One region of the Pseudomonas sp. ABC1 genome, then DNA from elsewhere that is predicted to be linked to it. Evidence: predicted binding sites of a transcription regulator. Region 1 holds the regulator's gene; each other region holds the start of a gene.
The links. The regulator sigma-54, encoded in region 1, starts transcription at its own class of promoters, with help from an activator protein. The targets are predictions, from matches to a motif close to ANTGGCATNNANNTTGCTNT.

Region 1 (6,982 bases):
CCCGCGCCCTGGCCAGCGCGCCCAAGTTCATCCTGCTCGACGAGCCCTTCGCCGGTGTCGACCCGATCTCCGTCGGCGACATCAAGCAGATCATCCATCACCTCAAGGACAAGGGCATCGGTGTACTCATCACCGACCACAACGTGCGCGAGACCCTGGATATCTGCGAAACGGCCTATATCGTCAACGACGGCCAGCTTATCGCCGAGGGCGACGCCCAGTCGGTCCTGAGCAATGAACTGGTGAAAGAGGTATACCTGGGGCATGAGTTCCGGCTGTAGAGGTAGGCTATCGACGCCACGTTGGTCATATATGAATAAAGCTACCCCTCGAGAATCGTCAATGCTCCACCATCTCCGTCCCTTGACCGTTCTCTGCAGCGCAGTCTGTCTGGTTGCATGCACCACGCAACCGCCAACATCTTCTCCCGGTGCCGCACCAGCCAGCCAGCGGGAAACCGCCCAACAACAGGCAAAGGACCTTTATAACCGCGGCGAACGCCATTACTACGGTATCGGCACTCGCCAGGATTACTCTGAAGCGCTGGCCTGGTACGAAAAGTCCGCCACCAAAGGCAATGCAGAGGCCATGTTCTCGCTCGCCGCCATGTATGCATCAGGCGAAGGCAGGCCCCGGGATGAACGCAAGGCCATTGACTGGTATGAGCGAGCCACCGAGCAGAATCATCCACAGGCAATGTACAACCTGGCCCTACGACTCGCCGAAGGACACGGTGTCAGCCGAAACCTTGAACGCGCAGTGATCCTGTATCGGAAAGCCGCTGACAGTGGCCATGCCAGCGCACTGAACAACCTGGGCATGCTCTACAACAGTGGCGAGGGTGTTCCGCAAGACAGCGTTGAAGCGGCTCGCCTGTTCGAACAGGCAGCGAACGCAGGAGAAATCAACGCCTTCAATAATATCGGCTATTGCTACCAGAACGGTATCGGCGTCACACGCAACCCGGAACTCGCCATGCAGTGGTACCTCAGAGGCGCCGCCGCGGGCAACGCAGCCTCGATGAACTCCATTGGCTACCTGTATTCCCAGGGCATCGGTGTACGACAGGACTACACGCAGGCCACCAACTGGTATCGCCAGGCCGCAGAGCACGGTAACACCCTGGCCACCTACAACCTCGCATTGCGCTATGCCAGGGGGGAAGGCGTAGCGCAGGACTACGCCGAAGCCAGGCGCTGGTTCGAGCGTGCTGCCCAGCAAGGCGACAGCGATGCCCTCAATGACATCGGCCTGCTTTACCAGAAGGGCCAGGGCGTTCCTCGGGACCTCGACAAAGCTCGCGCCTACTTCATGCGCGCAGCCGCTGCTGGTAACGAAGCCACTGCAGACTACCTCAAGGCCCTCGACGCAGAACGCTGAGTACGGATACAAGCCGCCTCCCGCCGAACGGCTGGCGTGCGGCGCAACATTGAAACGTCAACAGACCCTAGCCAAACACCCAAGAAGTAGGCATATAATTTGCTTCATAGCGGACGCCGGGGCGTCCATGTATGTAGCAACAGGCGCCAGCGCCGGCAAACAGGGTTTGAAGTCTCTGCCATGAAACCATCTCTCGTCCTAAAGATGGGCCAGCAGCTAACGATGACACCGCAGCTGCAACAGGCCATACGTTTGCTCCAGCTTTCCACGCTGGACCTCCAGCAGGAAATCCAGGAAGCACTGGACTCGAACCCGATGCTGGAACGGGAAGAAGACGGCGACGACTTCGACAACTCGGACCCCATGGCCGAAGGCACGGAAACCGCCACGGGCGAATCCGCGACCAAGCAGGAAAGCTACGACGAGCCGTCCGCCACCTCGGAAAGCCTCGACGACAACGACTGGGGCGAACGCATTCCCAGCGAACTGCCGGTGGACACCGCCTGGGAAGACATCTACCAGACCAGCGCCAGCAGCCTGCCCAGCAACGATGACGACGAGTGGGACTTCACTACCCGCACCAGCGCCGGCGTCAGCCTGCAGAGCCACCTGCTCTGGCAACTGAACCTGTCCCCCATGAGCGACACCGACCGGCTGATCGGTGAGACCCTGATCGACTGCATCAACGACCAGGGCTACCTGGAAGAAACCCTCGAGGAAGTACTGGAGTCCTTCGACCCGGAGCTTGAGATCGAGCTTGACGAGATCGAGGCCGTCCTGCGCCGTATCCAGCACTTCGAGCCCTCAGGCGTTGGCGCACGCGATCTACGCGAATGCCTGCTGCTGCAACTGCGCCAATCGCCGCCGCAGACACCCTGGCTGGAACAGGCCCGGCACCTGATCGACAATCACCTGGAAGTCCTCGCCAGCCGCGATTACAACCTGCTGATGCGGCGCATGAAGCTCAAGGAAGACGAGCTGCGCCAGGTGATCGAACTGATCCAGTCGCTCAACCCGCGCCCTGGCTCGCAGATCGAGGCCAGCGAACCGGAATACGTGGTACCGGACGTGATCGTGCGCAAGCACAACGAACGCTGGCTGGTGGAACTGAACCAGGAAGCGATCCCGCGCCTGCGCGTCAATGCCCAGTATGCCGGCTTCGTCAAACGCGCCGACTCGAGCAGCGACAACACCTTCATGCGCAACCAGTTGCAGGAAGCGCGCTGGTTCATCAAGAGCCTGCTCAGCCGCAACGAGACCCTGATGAAGGTCGCCACGCAGATCGTCGAGCACCAGAAGGGCTTTCTCGAGCACGGCGACGAAGCCATGAAGCCGCTGGTGCTGCATGACATCGCCGAGGCCGTGGGCATGCACGAGTCGACCATTTCCCGCGTCACCACGCAGAAATACATGCACACGCCACGGGGCATCTACGAGCTGAAGTACTTCTTCTCCAGCCATGTCAGCACCTCCGAAGGCGGCGAATGCTCCTCCACCGCGATACGCGCCATCATCAAGAAGCTGGTCGCCGCGGAAAACCAGAAAAAGCCATTGAGCGACAGCAAGATCGCTGGTCTACTGGAGGCACAAGGCATACAGGTCGCCCGTCGCACCGTAGCCAAGTATCGGGAATCGTTGGGAATTGCACCGTCCAGCGAACGCAAGCGGCTGATCTAGCCAAACGCGGCCGAAACAGGGTGCAAGCCTCGACAGCTCGCTCTTCATAGAAATAAAAAAGGAGTAGTAGTATGCAAGTCAACATCAGCGGCGTTCATCTGGAAGTGACTCCAGCCCTGCGCGACTACATCGAGGAAAAGTTCGATCGCCTGGAGCGGCACTTCGATCGCATCATCACCGTGCAGGTCACCCTGCAAGTCGAAAAACTCAAGCAGAAGGCCGAAGGTTCCCTGCATGTGGCCGGCAAGGAAGTGGTTGCGAACTCCGAACATGAAGACATGTATGCCGCTATCGACCTGCTCGTCGACAAGCTCGACCGCCAGTTGATCAAGCACAAGGAAAAGCAACTCGATCACCACCAGGGTACGGTCGCTCGCTGAGCATGCCATGATTCGATTCGACTCTATCCTCTCCCCCGGACGCGCCCTGACGGGCGTTCCGGGCGTCAGCAAGAAGCGCGTTCTCGAACAGATTGCCCGGGTAATCGCCCAGGACGCACCCGACCTCGACGAACAAACCATATTCGAAAGCCTGATCGCCAGGGAAAAGCTCGGCTCGACCGGCTTCGGCAATGGCATCGCGATTCCCCATTGCCGCATCACCGGCTGCAGCCAGCCCCTGAGCGCCGTGCTGTGCCTGGAAACACCCGTGGACTTCGATGCACTCGACGGCCAACCTGTCGACCTGCTCTTCGTGCTGCTGGTCCCCCAGGCTGCCACCGACGAACACCTGGAGCTGCTGCGCCAGATCGCCGGCATGCTGGACGACGCCGAAATCAGGGCGCGCCTGCGCGCCGCGACGAGCAACGAAGCCCTGTACCAGGAAGTGGTACGCGCACAGCAAAGCCTTTTGCCATAGGAGAACACGCTTGAGCCAGACGACTGCCCTGCATCCGGTCCACCGCACGCAGCGTGAAGCACCATGCGCCTGATCATCGTCAGCGGTCGCTCTGGCTCCGGTAAAAGCACGGCGCTCGACGTGCTGGAGGACAACGGCTTCTATTGCATCGACAACCTGCCCGCCGCGCTGATGCCGGAACTGGCCGAGCGAGCGTTGCTGCATACCGAACTGCTGCACCCGCAGGTCGCGGTTTCCATCGACGCACGCAACTTGCCCAGCCAGTTGCAACGCTTCCCCGAGCTGCTGGCGGAAGTACGCGCCAAACACATCCACTGCGACGTGCTCTACCTCGACGCCGATGACGAAACCCTGCTCAAGCGCTTTTCGGAAACACGCCGGCGCCACCCCCTGACCAATGACAGCCGCTCGCTGGCCGAAGCCATTCGCGATGAAGAGCTGCTGCTGTCGCACATCATCGACAACGCCGATCTCAAGATCGACACCACCAATCTCAACCTGTACCAGTTGCGCGACACGCTCAAGCTGCGCCTGCTCAACAAGCCTGAACCGGGCACGGCCTTCCTTATCGAGTCATTCGGCTTCAAGCGTGGCATGCCGGTGGATGCCGACCTGGTCTTCGACGTGCGCTGCCTGCCCAACCCCTACTGGAAAGCCGAGCTGCGCGAATTCTCCGGCCAGGATCAACCGGTCATCGACTACCTGAGCGCCCAACCGGATGTCGAGGATATGTTCCAGGACATCCATGCCTACCTGAGCAAGTGGTTGCCCCGCTTCGCCGCCAGCAACCGGGCCTACGTCACCATCGCGATTGGCTGCACCGGCGGCCACCATCGCTCGGTCTACATCGCCGAACGCCTTGGGAAGGCGCTGCTGGAACCACTCAGGAACCTTCAGGTTCGCCATCGGGATCTGCCACATGCCAAGCTGTGAAACCACCATCATCAACAAACTCGGCCTGCATGCGCGCGCCGCGGCGAAGCTGACCGGCGTCGCAAAGCTCTATCCCTGCAAAGTCATGGTAGGTCGTAGCGCCGAGAACCTGGTGGATGGCAAGAACATCATGGCGGTGATGATGCTCGCCGCCAGCCAGCACACCCCACTGCACCTGAGCACCGAAGGCGAACAGGAAGAGCAGGCGCTGAAAGCACTGGTCGATCTGATCGAAGATTACTTCGGCGAGGGTCAGTAAGCCGCTGGGATGCTCTTTACCCCCTCTCCCGCTTGCGGGAGAGGGCTGGGGAGAGGGTAAAAACGCATAAGCCCTCTCCCCCAGCCCCTCTCCCATAAATGGGCGAGGGGAGAAAAACCTCAGGCAATTGTCCCGCATTCAACAAGCATCCGCCCTCTCCCGGCAAAACCTTATATAATTCGCGGTTTTCGCCAACGAATGAGAGGAATGCCGTGAGCGCTCTGCCACCCTGCCCGAAATGCAACTCCGAATACACCTATGAAGACGGTATCCAACTGGTCTGTCCAGAGTGTGCCCATGAGTGGTCGGCAACGGCTGCCGACAGCAGCTCGCAAGATGATGCCAAGGTGATCAAGGACTCGGTGGGTAACGTCCTGCAGGATGGCGATACCGTCACGGTCATCAAGGACCTGAAGGTCAAGGGCTCCTCCCTGGTCGTCAAGGTCGGCACCAAGGTCAAAGGGATTCGCCTGTGCGATGGCGACCATGACATCGACTGCAAGATCGACGGCATCGGTGCAATGAAGCTCAAGTCGGAATTCGTCCGGAAGGTCTGATACACGGGCTTGCGTGGACACTGTCCGATGTCCACGCAGCGGCCTCAGAACTGCGGCCAACCCATGATGTAGACATACCAGGCAAGCTGGTGCACGAGAACGATGCCCCAGAACACCACCTGATAGCCGAGCTTGCGGGTTTTATGCCGGAACACCTGCTGCGCGCACAGCGCACCGGGCCATCCGCCGAGCAGTTCGAACAGGTGCAAGGTATTTTCCGGGACTCGCCGCATCTCTCGGGAAGCATTGCGCTTGTCCTGCCCATAGAGATAGAAAGCCACCACGCTGACGCCCCCATAGACGCAGGGAAGCAACCAGGCACCATCCCGCAGCCATCCTTCCAGCATGCCGACCAGCGGCAGTGCAACGAGCAGACCTGCAACCACCGCCTTGAATGGCAGGTAACGGATTCCGTTCCGTCGAGCCATCGTCACAGGGCGCGTACCTGACCAATGGCGGCCACCGCACGCGCCGCCGCACGCGTAATCGATGACCAATCGCCCGCCTCCAGGGCGGCCGGCCCTATCATCCAGCTCCCCCCCACGCACATCACATTGGGCAGCGCCATATAGTCCGCGACATTGTCGTCGTTGACACCACCGGTCGGGCAGAAGCGCACATCGGGAAAAGGCCCGCCCAGGGCTTTCAATGCACCGACACCACCGCACACCTGTGCCGGAAACAGCTTGAAGCGCCGGTAGCCAAGCACATAGCCCCGCATGATGTCCGAGGCATTGCTCACGCCGGGCAGGTAGGGCAAGGGGCTTGCGCGGGCGGCCAGCAGCAATTCCTCGGTGCTGCCCGGCGACACGATGAACTGGGCGCCGGCGTCCTCGACCCTGGCCAGCATCTGGCCGTCGAGGACCGTGCCGGCACCGACGCACAGCGCCGGCCGCTGCTCACGCAACAGCCGGATGGCCGCCAGGCCGTGGCTGGAGCGCAAGGTGATCTCCAGCGTCTCGATGCCACCCGCCGCCAGCGCGTCGGCCAACGGCAGGATATGCCGTTCATCGGTGATGGTGATTACAGGCAGGATGCGCGCGCGTGAGCACAAGGCATCCAATCGTGCGTTCTTTTGCTCCTGGGACACGAGCGACTCTCCCTTCATATGGTTCAGCATCCGCCAGCAGGCCAGACCGCCGAAAGGCGGCGAAGCGTCGGGCAGTTCTTCAAGGGCACCAGTAGATTTCCAGGGGCGCATGCATGAAGGCACGCACAGGCATTTTCAACGCATCGGCCACCAGTGCCTGACGCAGGGTTTCCAGCTTGGGCTGTCCCTGGATGGCCAGGCACTGCAAACGTGCCGAGGCCAGCAAGG
Region 2 (6,982 bases), 1.4 Mb from region 1:
AGTCATCACGGCGCTCCGTCGCAGCCGCACTGCCCGAAACGGAAGCGCTCGCCGACGGCGCCTGGACAGGCGCCGCCTTGTCCGACGCCTCGGAAACCTGTGCAGCCGAGGTCTGGGCAAATGGGTTGGTACGCTCAGCCTGGGTCTGCTTGTTCAACTGCCGTACCAGCACATCGGCGATACCGATACCGCCACCTTCCCGCGACAGGCTGACGGACAGTTGCTGGTCATACATTTCCTGATAGCGCTTGCCAGCCTGACTGTTGAGCGGGTTGTCTTCGGCGATGACATCGGTCGCGGCGCGCATCGACTTGAGCATCTCGTTGAGAAACAGCGACTCGAATTCCTGCGCGACCTTGCGAACGTTCTGCTCGCCATCGCGGTCCTGCCCCACCTTCATTTCGTTCAGGCGATTGAGGTCGGAATAGCTGCCACTGTCGATGCCACGCCCTGCGGAGCCGAATCGTGTATTCATGCTCATCTCCGTCAGATAACGATCAAGTCGGCCTGCAAGGCGCCGGCCTGCTTGAGCGCTTCGAGAATGGCCATCAGGTCGCCAGGCGCTGCGCCAACCTGATTGACCGCACGCACGATCTCATCCAGCGTGGTCCCCGGGCCGAACTTGAACATCGGCTTGGCTTCCTGGTCGGCGCTCACACGAGAATTCGGTACGACGGCCGTCTGCCCTCCGGAAAAGGCGTTTGGCTGGCTGACCTGAGGGTCTTCCGTAATGGTGACGGTCAGGCTGCCGTGGGTCACGGCGGCCGGTTGTACCCTGACGTTCTGCCCGATGACGATGGTACCCGTCCGCGAGTTGATGATGACCTTGGCCACCGCCTGGCCCACTTCGATCTCGAGGTTTTCCAGAATGGCCAGGTAGTCCACACGCTGATTGGGATCGAGCGGCGCGGATACGCTGATCGAGCCGCCGTCGAGCGCCTTGGCGACACCTGGGCCCAACAGCTCATTGATCTGATCGACAACGTTCTTGGCCGTGGTGAAATCCGGGCGATTGAGGTTCAGCGTCAGGCTGTTGCCCTGGTTGAACGCGCTCGGCACCGGCCGCTCGACCGTGGCACCGCCAGGAATACGGCCCGCCGAGGGCACGTTGACCGTGATCCGCGAGCCATCCGCCCCACCTGCATCGAACCCACCCACGACCAGGTTGCCCTGGGCCAGGGCATAGACGTTGCCATCCACCCCCTTGAGCTGGGTCATCAACAGGCTGCCGCCGCGCAGGCTCTTGGCGTTACCGATGGAGGACACCGTGATGTCGATACTCTGGCCGGGCTTGGCGAAGGCCGGCAAGTCGGCATGCACGGAAACGGCGGCGACGTTCTTCAACTGGATGTTGCCGGAGCCGGGCGGCACGATGATGCCGAACTGAGCCAGCATATTGTTGAAGGTCTGAACCGTGAACGGTGTCTGGGTGGTCTGGTCACCACTGCCATTCAAACCCACCACCAGGCCATAACCGACCAGTTGGTTGCTACGCACACCGCTGATGGTAGCGATATCCTTCAGCCGCTCGGCATGCACCGGAGCCGAAGCGAGCATCAGCGCTGCCAGCAAAAGGAAGAATCTCGGCATCTGCTTGCCCTCCATCAGAACGGCCAGAGCGGGCTGAGGAAGAAACGGTCCAGCCAGCCCGGCTGGCTCGCGTCGGCAAAGGCCCCAGTGCCCGAGTAGGTGATCCGTGCATCGGCGATGCGAGTCGAGGAAACGCTGTTGTCCGTCGCAATATCGTCAGCGCGTACAAGGCCTGCGATACGTACCAGCTCATCGCCGGTATTGAGGGTCATCCACTTTTCCCCACGCACAGCCAGGATGCCGTTGGGCAGGACCTCGGAGACAGTCACGGTGATCGAGCCGGACAGGCTGTTGCTCTGCCCCGCCTGACCGGAACCAGAGGTGTCTCGATTGGCCGAGTACTCGGCGCCGATACGGGAAGTCATCGAGTTGACTGCCGATACGTTCCCCCCGAACAGGGAGCCCAGACCTATGTTGGCACTGCTGTCCTTGGACAACTGGGAGTTGGCGTTCTTGCTGGCCTGGGTGCGCTCGTTGAGCGTGATGGTGATGATGTCTCCAACCCTGAAGGCCTTGCGATCGCCGAACAGGTTGCTTTCGAAGCCGGCCTGGTAGATGGCACCGTTGTTCTGCGCAGCCGGCAGCGGTGTACGCGGCAGCACGGGGGAATAATAGGGATCGTTGGGCCGAGGGGCCGGCGCCATGCAGCCCGCGAGCAGCACGACGGAAGACAACGATACGGCACTCAACAGACGACGCATGTTCACCTCGATCGATCAGAGCTGCTGTGTCACGAAGGACAGCATCTGGTCGGCAGTGGAGATCACCTTGGAGTTCATTTCGTAGGCGCGCTGGGTGGTGATCATGTTGACCATCTCCTCCACCACGCTGACGTTGGAGTTCTCCAGGGTGTTCTGCAGGACAGTGCCCAGGCCATTCAGGCCGGGCGTACTGATCTGCGGCGCCCCGCTGGCGGCAGTTTCGAGGAACAGGTTGTTCCCCATGGCCTGCAGGCCGGCAGGGTTGATGAAGTCGGCGGTCTGGAGATTGCCGATGATCTGCGGCTGGGCATTGCCGAGCGTCGTGACGGAAACCGTGCCGTCCTCACCGACCGTGAACGTCTGCGTCTCCGCCGGCACGACGATGGCCGGCTCCAGCGCATAGCCATTGGAGGTCACGACCTGCCCATCGGCATTCAGGTGGAAACTGCCATCGCGCGAGTAGGAAATAGTGCCGTCAGGCAGCAGGATCTGGAAGAAACCCCGGCCATTGACCGCCATGTCCAGCGGCTGCTCGGTGGTCTGCAGGCTGCCTGTGGTGAACTGCTTCTGCGTGCCCACGATACGGACACCGGTACCCAGTTGCAGGCCAGACGGCAATTCGCTGTCCTGGCTGGACTGCCCGCCGGGCTGACGACGGATCTGGTAGAGCAGGTCCTGGAATTCGGCACGGTCTTTCTTGAAGCCCGTGGTCGAGACGTTGGCCAGGTTGTTGGAGATCGTGGTCAGGTTCATGTCCTGAGCCGACAGACCGGTCTTGCTCACCCACAGTGCTGGAAGCATGGTTTCTCCTCGTACGCCGTAAAGCAGGCGCTACGCTGGTGATTAGCTGATTTGCAGGACACGCGCCATGGCGGCGGCATCGTCTTCGGCTGTGCGCATCATCTTCACGTGAAGCTCGAACTGACGCGCAAGCGCCAGCATGGATGTCATTTCGGCCACCGCATTGACGTTGCTCGTCTCAAGAAAGCCCGAGACCACCCGGACATTCGCGTCGGCCTCGACCGGCGGCAGTCCATCTTTCATGCGGATCATGCCGTCGGTGCCTTTTTCCATCTGCGCCAGTTCGGGATTGACCAGCTTCAGGCGGTCCACGACGACCACGACATTGGGATCTTCCCCAAGGGCACGCACGCTGATGGTGCCGTCCTGGCCGATCTCGACCTTCTGCTCGGGCGGAACCGCCACTGGCCCGGCATTCCCCATCACAGGCGAACCATCGGGAGTGCGCAGCATGCCAAGGGCATCGATCTTCAAGCTGCCGGTGCGCACGTAGGCTTCGCTTCCATCCGCGGCCTGAATGGCCAGCCAGCCCTCACCCTCGACGGCCACGTCCAGCTCACGACCGGTCTCTTGCAACGTGCCCGGGGTAAAGTCAGTGGCAGGCCGCTCACTCATCGCATAGACGCGCGCCGGAAAACTGTCACCGAAAACCTGCATGGAGCGGGCCTGCTCGAAATCCCGACGGAACCCCGTCGTGGAGATATTCGCCAAGTTGTTGGCATGCGCCTGCTGGGCCAGCGCATTCTGGCTAGCCCCCGTCATGGCTACATAAAGCAGTTTGTCCATCGAAACCTCCGGAACACGAGATTGACGCCAAGCGTTCGATGAGCATGACAAAGCAAGCGGCGTGCCAGCCTGATCAATTACTGAACACCGCCATAGCCCGCACATACAGCCCGGACATGACAAAGGCCCTTTCGGGCCTTCCGGTGAAACAGCGGCAACGCCTTGCCACCCATGGCAAACGATCGACCCCGGCACGGGCGCCTATGAAAGCCCCCGTGACAGACCGAGGGCAATCACTGCCCCAGCGTCAGCACCTTCTGCAACATGGTCTTGGCCGTGTTCATCAATTCGGCATTGGTCTGGAACGAGCGGCTCGCCGAAATCATGTCGGCCATTTCCTCGACCACATTGACATTCGGGTAGTAGACATAGCCATTCTCATCGGCTGCCGGATGACTCGGCTCATAACGGGCCTGGAGCTCGCCCTGATCCTCGATCACACCCAGCACCTGGACACCGACGCCCGCATCGTCCTGGTTGGCGAACAGGGACTGGTTCGGCTGCCCATTGGCCTGCTGGAACACCGTCGCGAACACCGGATGGCGCGCGCGGTAAGTCTGGTCGACGCTGGACGACACCGTCTCGGCGTTGGCGATATTGCTGGAGATGGTATTGAGGCGAGTGCTCTGGGCACTCATGCCGCTACCAGCGATATTGAAGACATTACTCAGTGACATGGATGCACTCCTTAATTCGCGCCACGCAGGTTATTCGCCACGCAGGGCGCTCATCAGCCCTTTGAACTTACTGTTCAGCAGCGTGAAGCTTGCCTGAAAGTCGATGGCGTTCTGGGCATAGTTGGACTGCTCGATCTGGACATCGACAGTGTTCTGGTCAAGAGAAGGCTGGTGAGGCGTGCGGAAACGCAGCGAAGGATCGGCGATCTCCAGCCCTTGTGCCTCGATATGGCGTTCGCTGGTGCGCGCAGCGTTGAACGCGCCCTGCCCAGCGGAAGCCTGCTGCGCCTCAAGGACACTGGAGAATTCGATATCCCGCGCCTTGTAGTTGGGCGTATCGGCGTTGGCGATATTGTTGCTCAGCACCTCTGCGCGCTGCGCGCGGAAGCCCAAAGCCTTTTCATGAAGCCCCAATGCCTTGTCGAAACTGATACTCATGACCTGCCTGCCGAATGCGAGCCTGTTTCCACAGGGCCAAGCAAAGGACATGCCACACAAGTAACAGATTGATTTTGAAAGGGTTTTATCCAGAACAGAACATAAGCAGCGTCAAGGCACCCACTTTCAACCCTGGTTCAGATGGCCAAAAACGCCCAAGGCGACAGTTTTCTGCCGCCTGCCGGGACTCAGCGCGCCTTGTAGATGATCCCCGGACTGCATTGCACCATCTGGTACAACTCCGGCAGGCCGTTGAGCGCCTCGGAAGCTCCCAGGAACAGGTAGCCGCCGGGCCTGAGCGTGGCATGAATGCGCTTGAGGATGTCCTTCTTCACATCCGCCGAGAAGTAGATCAGCACGTTCCGGCAGAACACGACATCGAACTTGCCCAGTGCGGCATAGCTGTCGAGCAGGTTCAGCACGCGGAATTCGACACGGCTGCGAACAGCCTGCTTGACCGCCCAGCGCCCCGGCGTCACCACATCGAAATAACGCTGCAAGCGCTCGGGCGAAAGCCCACGGGCGATGGCAAGGCTGTCGTACTCCGCCGCCTTGCAGGCGGCCAGCATGGTCGGCGACAGCTCCGTCGCGACGATCTGGGCCGCAACCTTCGGCTGACTGGGGTTGCTGCGTTCGTACTCATCGATGCTCATCGACAGCGAATACGGCTCCTGCCCCGACGAACAGGCCGCCGACCAGATACGCAGGCGCCCGCCCGACAGCTTGAGCATCTCCGGAAGCACCTTGCCCTTGAGCACCTCGAAGGGATAGGTATCGCGAAACCACAGGGTCTCGTTCGTGGTCATCGCATCCACGACCAGCTCGCGCAAACCACTGCGAGGCTGGCTCTGAATCGCCTTGAGCAATTCGCCCAGGCTCTTGAAACTGTGTTGCGCCATCAGCTTGTTCAGCCGACTGGACACCAGGTACTGCTTATTGCTTCCCAGGAGAATGCCGCACGACTTCTCCAGGAAAATGCGGAACTGTTCGAAATCCAGATCGCCCGACACTAATAAAGCCTCGCCAAATCAACTACCAGAGAGGTCACTTCAGTTTCCCTCAGCACCACGAATACGCTCTATGACACGCTCAGCCAGCCCATCGGGCTGGAACTTGGCAAGAAAATCATCCGCCCCCACACGCTTGACCATCGTCTGGTTGAACACACCGGAAAGCGAAGTATGCAGCAGAATATGCAGATCCTGCATACGTGGATCATGGCGGATCTCGGTCGTCAGCGTATAACCATCCATTTCCGGCATCTCGATGTCCGAGATCAGCATCAGGAACTCACTGGACGGCCTGCGCCCCTCCTCCACCATCGCCTTGAGGTAATCGAGCGCCTGGCGACCATCGTTGAGCGCCACCACTTCGAGCCCGATGTTCTGCAGGCAGCGGATGATCTGTTTGCGCGCCACCGAAGAGTCATCGACGATCAGAATGCGAAACTGCGCCGCTTTCTGCTGGTCGTCCGCCTTCACGATATCCGGCGACACCTCTTCGGACAGCGGTGCGACTTCGGCCAGGATCTTCTCCACATCGATGATCTCGACCAGTTGCCCATCGACATGGGTTACCGCCGTCAGGTAGTGATCACGCCCGGCTCCGCGCGGCGGCGGCAGGATATCCGCCCAGTTCAGATTGACGATGCGCTCGACCGAATGCACCAGGAATCCGAGCGTCTTGTTGTTGTATTCGGCGATGATGGCGAACCCCGTCTTCAGGTCCGCTTGCCTGCCACGCCCGGTGGCCAGGGAAAGATCGAGAATCGGCAGGGTATTGCCACGAATGCTCGCCACGCCGCGTACGACCGGACTGGACTTCGGCAGTATCGTCAGGTGCGGGCACTGCAGAACCTCACGCACCTTGAACACATTGATGCCATACAACTGCCCGGCATCCAGGCGAAACAGCAACAGTTCCAGGCGATTCTGCCCCACGAGCTGGGTACGCTGGTTAACCGAATCCAATACACCGGCCATGCCAGTC
Region 3 (6,982 bases), 1.8 Mb from region 1:
ACCCGGCAGCCATCCACATCACCAGTGCACCGCAGATGACGAAGTAGAAGGTATCCAATCCGTACTGGACCGGTATCAATGCTGTGCTTTCCATAATTTTCCCTCGCTTGCGCTATGCGCCGGACACGCTGCTCCCGTGGCGTCCGGGTTGGCTCCGGACGCCGTTGCATAGCTGTTCTGAGATAACCGACTGGTTTAGAGGTTGTAGCCACGCTCGTTGTGCAGGGAGAGATCCAGGCCGACGGCCTCCTCTTCCTCGCTGACACGCAGGCCCATCACCGCATCGATCACCTTGAGGATCACGTAGGTCAGGATGCCGGTGTAGACCACGGTGAACAGCACGCCCTTGAACTGGATCCAGACCTGCAGGGCGATGTTCTCCACTTCGCCGAAGCCGCCCAGGATCGGGGCCGCGAACACACCCGTCAGGATCGCCCCGACGATGCCGCCGATACCATGCACGCCGAAGGCGTCCAGGGAGTCGTCATAGCCGAGCTTGCGTTTGAGCGAGGTGGCGCAGATGAAGCAGACCACGCCAGACACCGCACCGATCACCAGCGCGCCCATCGGGCCGACGGTGCCGGCTGCCGGCGTGATGGCGACCAGGCCGGCGACCACACCCGAAGCGATCCCCAGCGCACTGGGTTTGCCATGGGTGATCCACTCGGCGAACATCCAGCCCAGTGCAGCGGCGGCCGTGGCGATCTGCGTGACCAGCATGGCCATGCCCGCGCTGCCATTGGCGGCGGCGGCAGAACCCGCGTTGAAACCGAACCAGCCGATCCACAGCATGGCCGCGCCGACCAGGGTCAGGCCCAGGTTGTGCGGAGCCATCGGCGTGGTCGGGTAACCTTTACGCTTGCCCAGCACCAGGCAGGCGACCAGACCGGCAACGCCCGCGTTGATGTGCACCACGGTGCCGCCGGCGAAGTCCAGCACGCCCCAGTCCCACATCAGGCCGCCGTCGCCGCCCCAGACCATGTGCGCGATGGGCGCATACACCAGGGTGAACCAGACGCCCATGAACACCAGCATCGCGGAGAACTTCATGCGCTCGGCGAAGGCACCGACGATCAGCGCCGGAGTGATGATGGCGAACGTCATCTGGAAGGTGATGAAGACACTTTCAGGGAAGGCGCCGACCAGGCTGTCCAGCGTCAGTCCGCTGAGGAAGGCGCGGTCCAGACCACCGACGAAGGAGTTGAAGTTGATCACTCCCGCTTCCATGCCGGTGGTATCGAACGCCAGGCTGTAGCCGTAGACCATCCACAGGATGCTCATCAGGCCCGTGATGGCGAAACACTGCATCATCACCGAAAGGATGTTCTTCGAGCGGACCATGCCGCCGTAGAACAGCGCCAGGCCGGGGATGGTCATGAACAGCACCAGTGCAGTGGCTGTGAGCATCCAGGCGGTATCGCCTGAATCGAGGGCTGTCTCCTGCGCCATGGCGATGCCGGGGCTTATCAGGGACAAAAGGGCTCCTAGCCCTGCGAATTTACGCAGAGTCATGGTTTTACTCCTGGGGCGTGGGGTTCGGAGGTACTACTTAGATCGCGTCGGTATCGGTTTCACCGGTACGGATACGGATGGCCTGTTCCAGGTTGACCACGAAGATCTTGCCGTCGCCGATCTTGCCGGTGTTGGCAGCCTTGGTGATGGCCTCGATCACACGGTCGAGCTGGTCGTCGGCAATCGCTACGTCGATCTTCACTTTAGGCAGGAAGTCGACGACGTACTCGGCGCCGCGGTACAGCTCGGTGTGGCCCTTTTGGCGCCCAAAGCCCTTCACTTCCGTGACGGTGATGCCTTGTACGCCGATTTCCGACAGCGACTCGCGCACGTCGTCCAGCTTGAACGGCTTGATGATGGCAGTGACTAGTTTCATGAAAACTTCTCCCGTTTAGGTGGACTTGCCCCAGAAGTACGAACCCGGTTCAAGTCTAAGCGCAGTGTCAGCCTCTTGTAACGCTCTGGCTTTGGCCGTTTGAAAGAACGTCGACCAATTGCCGAGGCGAAACGTCCTTATTCGAAGTGCATGCAAGCGACAGACAGGACTAAGCAGAAACAGTGCCAGTTCTTCGCCATCGCTTGTAACAAGGGCTGCGGGCCACTTGGCCAGGCATCCAGCCGACAAAACGCACCAAAACGGATCACTGCACCAGGATGATGCGCTCCAAATACGTGCAGTTGCCGGAAGGCATCGAAAAGCGGCCATTGTGTGACCCGAATCACATTGCCAAACACTCGCCCAGCCCTCCGCCAAAGCCCCGGCAACCCACGTGATACACTGCCCACCGCACAGAAACAGGTATACCGACATGCTCGCACCCAAAGCCGTACTCGACGCCATCGGCGCCCAGGCATCGCGCCTGTTCAATGGTGAAACCCGCCTGCCTGGGGCCGAATTCGAAGCCCAATTGAAAGCAGTGGTACAAGGCGCCCTGAGCAAACTGGATGTCGTCAGCCGCGACGAATTCGACAGCCAGATGCTGGTGCTGGCCCGGACCCGCGCACGCCTCGAAGCCCTCGAAGCGAAAGTCGCCGAACTGGAAGCGCGACTGAGTCCCTCCAGCGACGCCTGACCCCGCTGGCGGACCGATCAAGGAGTGATCGCATGTCCCTCGCCATCGTACACAGCAGGGCCCAGGTCGGCGTCGAAGCGCCACCGGTCACGGTAGAAGCCCACCTGGCCAACGGCCTGCCTTCGCTGGCTCTGGTCGGCATGCCGGAGACCGCCGTGCGGGAAAGCAAGGATCGCGTACGCAGCGCCATCCTCAACTCGGGCTTCGACTTCCCGCCCCGGCGTATCACGCTCAACCTGGCACCGGCCGACCTGCCCAAGGAAGGCGGACGCTTCGACCTGGCCATCGCACTGGGCGTACTGGCCGCCAGCGCCCAGGTCCCCACGGCGCCGCTGTCGGGCATCGAGGCGCTCGGTGAACTGGCGCTTTCCGGCGCGTTGCGCCCCATACGTGGTGTACTGCCGGCCGCCCTCGCGGCGCGCGAAGCAGGCCGCAGCCTGCTGGTGCCTTGGGAAAACGCCGAAGAAGCCAGCCTGGCATCCGGACTGGTGGTACATGCCGCGCGGCATCTGCTAGAGGTGGCGGCTCATATCACCGGGAAAACGCCTCTGCCGCCTTACCAGCCCAAGGGATTACTACGACGACAACCGCCTTACCCTGACCTTGCCGAGGTCCAGGGCCAGACAGCCGCCAAGCGCGGCCTGCTGATCGCGGCGGCGGGTTCTCATAATTTGCTTTTCACAGGTCCGCCTGGGACCGGCAAGACACTGCTGGCCAGCCGCTTGCCAGGCCTGCTGCCGCCCCTGCAAGAGCAGGAAGCGCTGGAAGTGGCGACCATCCACTCGGTGTCCAGCCTGGCGCCCCTCGAACACTGGCCCCAGCGCCCGTTTCGCCAACCTCATCACAGTGCTTCCGGCCCGGCACTGGTCGGGGGCGGCAGTCGCCCACAACCTGGGGAAATCACACTGGCCCACAGGGGAGTGCTGTTCCTCGACGAACTGCCAGAATTCGAGCGCCGTGTACTGGAAGTGCTTCGCGAGCCCCTGGAGTCAGGCAGCATCGTGATCGCCCGTGCCCGCGACAAGGTGTGCTTTCCGGCACGCTTCCAGTTGGTGGCCGCCATGAATCCCTGCCCGTGCGGCTACCTGGGCGACCCGTCCGGGCGCTGCCGTTGCACGCCAGACCAGATACAGCGCTATCGCGGCAAACTCTCCGGACCGTTGCTGGACCGCATCGACCTGCACCTGAGCGTGATACGCGAAACCACCTCGCTGCACGACACACCGGTTACAGGCGAGAACAGCGCTTCGGTCGCAGCGAGGGTCGCACAGGCACGCCATCGTCAAGAGACACGCCAGGGATGCGCCAACGCCTTCCTCGACCTGCCGGGACTACGCCGGCATTGCGCCCTGCGCAACGACGATCAGGGCTGGCTGGAACATGCCTGCGAGCGCCTTGGTCTTTCACTACGCGCCGTCCACCGCCTGCTCAAGGTGGCGCGCACCCTGGCTGACCTGGAACAGGCTCGAGACATCACCCGCCCTCACCTGGCCGAAGCCTTGCAGTATCGGCCTGCCCAGTCCGCCGCTCACGGATAATCGAGCCACGCCACACTCAAGCAACGGGCCAACACCACCATAAACGGCATCGCCCTCAATCCGGCAGGTGGATGCGCCCCTTGAGGTACAGCACCGCTTGCCCACTGATAATCACCCGCTCCCCAAGCAGCTCGCAGTGCAGTTGCCCCTTGCGCGCCCCGCCCTGCTCGGCACGCAACGGATTGCGCCCCAGCCGCTCGACCCACAGGGGCGTCAGCGAGGTATGCGCCGAGCCGGTCACCGGGTCTTCGAAGATGCCGGTATCCGGGCCGAACCAGCGCGAGACGAAATCGAAGCGCTCGCTCCTCGCCGTGACCGCCACACCACGGGCCGGCAGTCCCCTGAGGGCACTGAAATCCGGGTTCAGCGCAGCGACCTGCGCCTCATCCTCGACCACCACGATGTAATCGTCGGTCAGGAACACCTCGGCCTGCTCCAGGCCCAACGCCGGCAGCAGGTTGGCAGGCGGCGAACACGGACGTGGCGACTTGGCCGGGAAGTCCAGCGCCAGCATCTCGCCCTCGCGGCGCACCCGCAACTCGCCGCTACGGGTGGCGAAATGCAACACCTCGGCATCGACACCCAATTCGTTGAACAGCACCCAGGCCGAGGCCAGGGTCGCATGACCACACAGGTCCACTTCCACCCTCGGTGTGAACCAGCGCAACTGGTAGTGATCGCCACTGCCGACGAAGAACGCCGTTTCCGACAGATTGTTTTCCTCAGCGATGGCTTGCAGCAGCGCATCTTCCGGCCAGGCCTCGAGTGGGCACACGGCAGCCGGGTTGCCAGCGAAGGGACGCGATGCGAACGCATCCACCTGGTAGATATCGAGCAACATGGAAAACACCTCATCAGGACGAAAAAGCAGCCTAACCGCTGTCCATATCGAGCGGTACGTACAGTTGCCAACTTACAGTTGGGGAGCCGTTGACGGGCAGTCGATAGAGGCGACGTATCAAGACATCGACTGTCAACACACGAAAGCTATGGTAGATTCCTGATCCTCGCCACAGGCGCCCCCCTCGGAATCCAACAAGGAGAGCAGCATGGAGGCACAAAAGTCTTCGTCATCCACCATCAACCCGCCGGTCTTCTACGGCTCGGCCATCCTGATCCTCGCGCTGGTGTGTTTCAGTGTTGCCTTCCCGGGCAAGACCCAGGCCCTGTTCAGCGAAATGCAGGCCTGGATCATCACCAATGTCAGTTGGTTCTACATCCTCGGCGTCGCGCTGATCCTTATCACCACGGTGTTCCTCGCCGTCAGCCGCCTGGGTGACATCAAGCTCGGCCCCGACCACAGCGCCCCCGACTACAGCAATCTGACTTGGTTCGCCATGCTGTTTTCCGCCGGCATGGGGATCGGCCTGATGTTCTTCGGCGTCGCCGAGCCAGTCATGCATTTCCTTTCCCCGCCCGTCGGCACCGGCGGCACCGTGGCCGATGCCCGGGAGGCGATGCGCATCACCTTCTTCCACTGGGGCCTGCATGCCTGGGCCATCTACGCCATCGTCGCGCTGATCCTGGCCTACTTCAGCTTTCGCCATGGCCTGCCACTGACGCTGCGCTCGGCACTGTTCCCACTGATCGGCGAGCGCATCTACGGGCCGATCGGCCATGCCGTGGACATCTTCGCCATCATCGGCACTGTGCTCGGCGTCGCCACCTCGCTGGGCCTGGGCGTCACCCAGATCAACACCGGACTCAACCAGCTTTACGGTGTTCAGGTCTCGATCCCGGTCCAGATCGGGCTGATCGTCATCACCATGGGCCTGGCCACCCTTTCAGTCGTCGCAGGCCTGGACAAAGGCATCCGGCGCCTGTCGGAACTCAACCTCGGCCTCGCAGTGCTGCTGATGTTGCTGATCCTGGTACTCGGGCCGACCGTCTTCATCCTGCAGACCTTCGTCGAGAACACCGGCGGCTACCTGTCGGACATCGTCAGCAAAACCTTCAACCTCTACGCCTACCAGCCCAACGACTGGATCGGCGGCTGGACCCTGTTCTACTGGGGCTGGTGGCTGGCCTGGTCGCCTTTCGTCGGGCTGTTCATCGCACGCATCTCGCGCGGACGCACGATCCGTGAATTCATCACCGGCGTGCTGCTGGTGCCGGCCGGCTTCACCCTGCTATGGATGACCATCTTCGGCGACACGGCCATCCACATGATCCTCTGGGAGCATGTCAGCAGCCTCGGAGAAGCCATCGAACGAGACAGCTCGCTGGCGCTGTTCGCCTTCCTCGAACACTTCCCCTTCGCCTCGGCGATCTCGCTGGTGGCGATCATCATGGTGGTGGTGTTCTTCGTCACCTCCGCCGACTCCGGCGCCATGGTGGTGGACATGCTCGCCTCCGGTGGCAAGGAAGGCACACCGCTCTGGCAACGCATCTTCTGGGCCGCCTCGATGGGCGCGGTAGCCATCGCCCTGCTGCTGGCCGACGGCCTGACCGCACTGCAAACCGCCACCATCGCCAGCGCACTGCCGTTCACCCTGGTGCTGCTGTGCTCGATGTGGGGGCTGCTCAAGGCATTGCGTCGCGACTCGACCAAACAGGGGCTGCGCTACCAATCGCTCAACACTTCGCCTGGCACCCCGCGCGCCACCACACCCGGCGGCTGGCAGCGCCGCATCCGCAGCCTGATGATGTTCCCGCGCCGCAGCCATGTGGTGCGCTATATCAGCGAAGCGGTGCGACCGGCCTGTGACGCGGTGGCCGAGGAAATGCGCAAGCAGGGCTACGCCGTACAGGTGACAGTGGGCGACGATGGGCGCACGCGACTGGACATCACCCACGAAGGCGAACCGGACTTCATCTACGAAGTTCGTCCACGCGCCTACGCCATGCCGGCCTTCGTCG

Region 2: flgB (flagellar basal body rod protein FlgB) is a predicted target of sigma-54. The motif match lies at 5,031-5,050, and genes of this name have one in related genera.
Region 3: glnK (P-II family nitrogen regulator) is a predicted target of sigma-54. The motif match lies at 2,059-2,078, and genes of this name have one in related genera.

Annotation. Positions count from the first base shown of each region.
Region 1 covers NZ_CP058349.1:916,463-923,444, forward strand. Annotated here, with positions in the region: gene lptB (LPS export ABC transporter ATP-binding protein) at 1-281, shown strand, start outside; gene HW090_RS04000 (tetratricopeptide repeat protein) at 343-1,380, shown strand; gene HW090_RS04005 (RNA polymerase factor sigma-54) at 1,561-3,057, shown strand; gene hpf (ribosome hibernation-promoting factor, HPF/YfiA family) at 3,129-3,437, shown strand; gene ptsN (PTS IIA-like nitrogen regulatory protein PtsN) at 3,445-3,915, shown strand; gene rapZ (RNase adapter RapZ) at 3,979-4,848, shown strand; gene HW090_RS04025 (HPr family phosphocarrier protein) at 4,835-5,107, shown strand; gene HW090_RS04030 (zinc ribbon domain-containing protein YjdM) at 5,320-5,664, shown strand; gene HW090_RS04035 (DUF1294 domain-containing protein) at 5,709-6,092, opposite strand; gene HW090_RS04040 (bifunctional 4-hydroxy-2-oxoglutarate aldolase/2-dehydro-3-deoxy-phosphogluconate aldolase) at 6,095-6,784, opposite strand; gene pgl (6-phosphogluconolactonase) at 6,834-6,982, opposite strand, start outside.
Region 2 covers NZ_CP058349.1:3,591,037-3,598,018, reverse strand. Annotated here, with positions in the region: gene flgJ (flagellar assembly peptidoglycan hydrolase FlgJ) at 1-475, opposite strand, end outside; gene HW090_RS15820 (flagellar basal body P-ring protein FlgI) at 487-1,590, opposite strand; gene flgH (flagellar basal body L-ring protein FlgH) at 1,605-2,291, opposite strand; gene flgG (flagellar basal-body rod protein FlgG) at 2,307-3,092, opposite strand; gene HW090_RS15805 (flagellar basal body rod protein FlgF) at 3,135-3,878, opposite strand; gene flgC (flagellar basal body rod protein FlgC) at 4,112-4,555, opposite strand; gene flgB (flagellar basal body rod protein FlgB) at 4,586-4,993, opposite strand; gene HW090_RS15790 (protein-glutamate O-methyltransferase CheR) at 5,182-6,003, opposite strand; gene HW090_RS15785 (chemotaxis protein CheV) at 6,043-6,975, opposite strand.
Region 3 covers NZ_CP058349.1:3,105,778-3,112,759, reverse strand. Annotated here, with positions in the region: gene HW090_RS13595 (ammonium transporter) at 1-94, opposite strand, end outside; gene HW090_RS13590 (ammonium transporter) at 196-1,512, opposite strand; gene glnK (P-II family nitrogen regulator) at 1,550-1,888, opposite strand; gene HW090_RS13580 (accessory factor UbiK family protein) at 2,322-2,585, shown strand; gene HW090_RS13575 (YifB family Mg chelatase-like AAA ATPase) at 2,618-4,123, shown strand; gene HW090_RS13570 (PhzF family phenazine biosynthesis protein) at 4,179-4,964, opposite strand; gene HW090_RS13565 (choline BCCT transporter BetT) at 5,173-6,982, shown strand, end outside.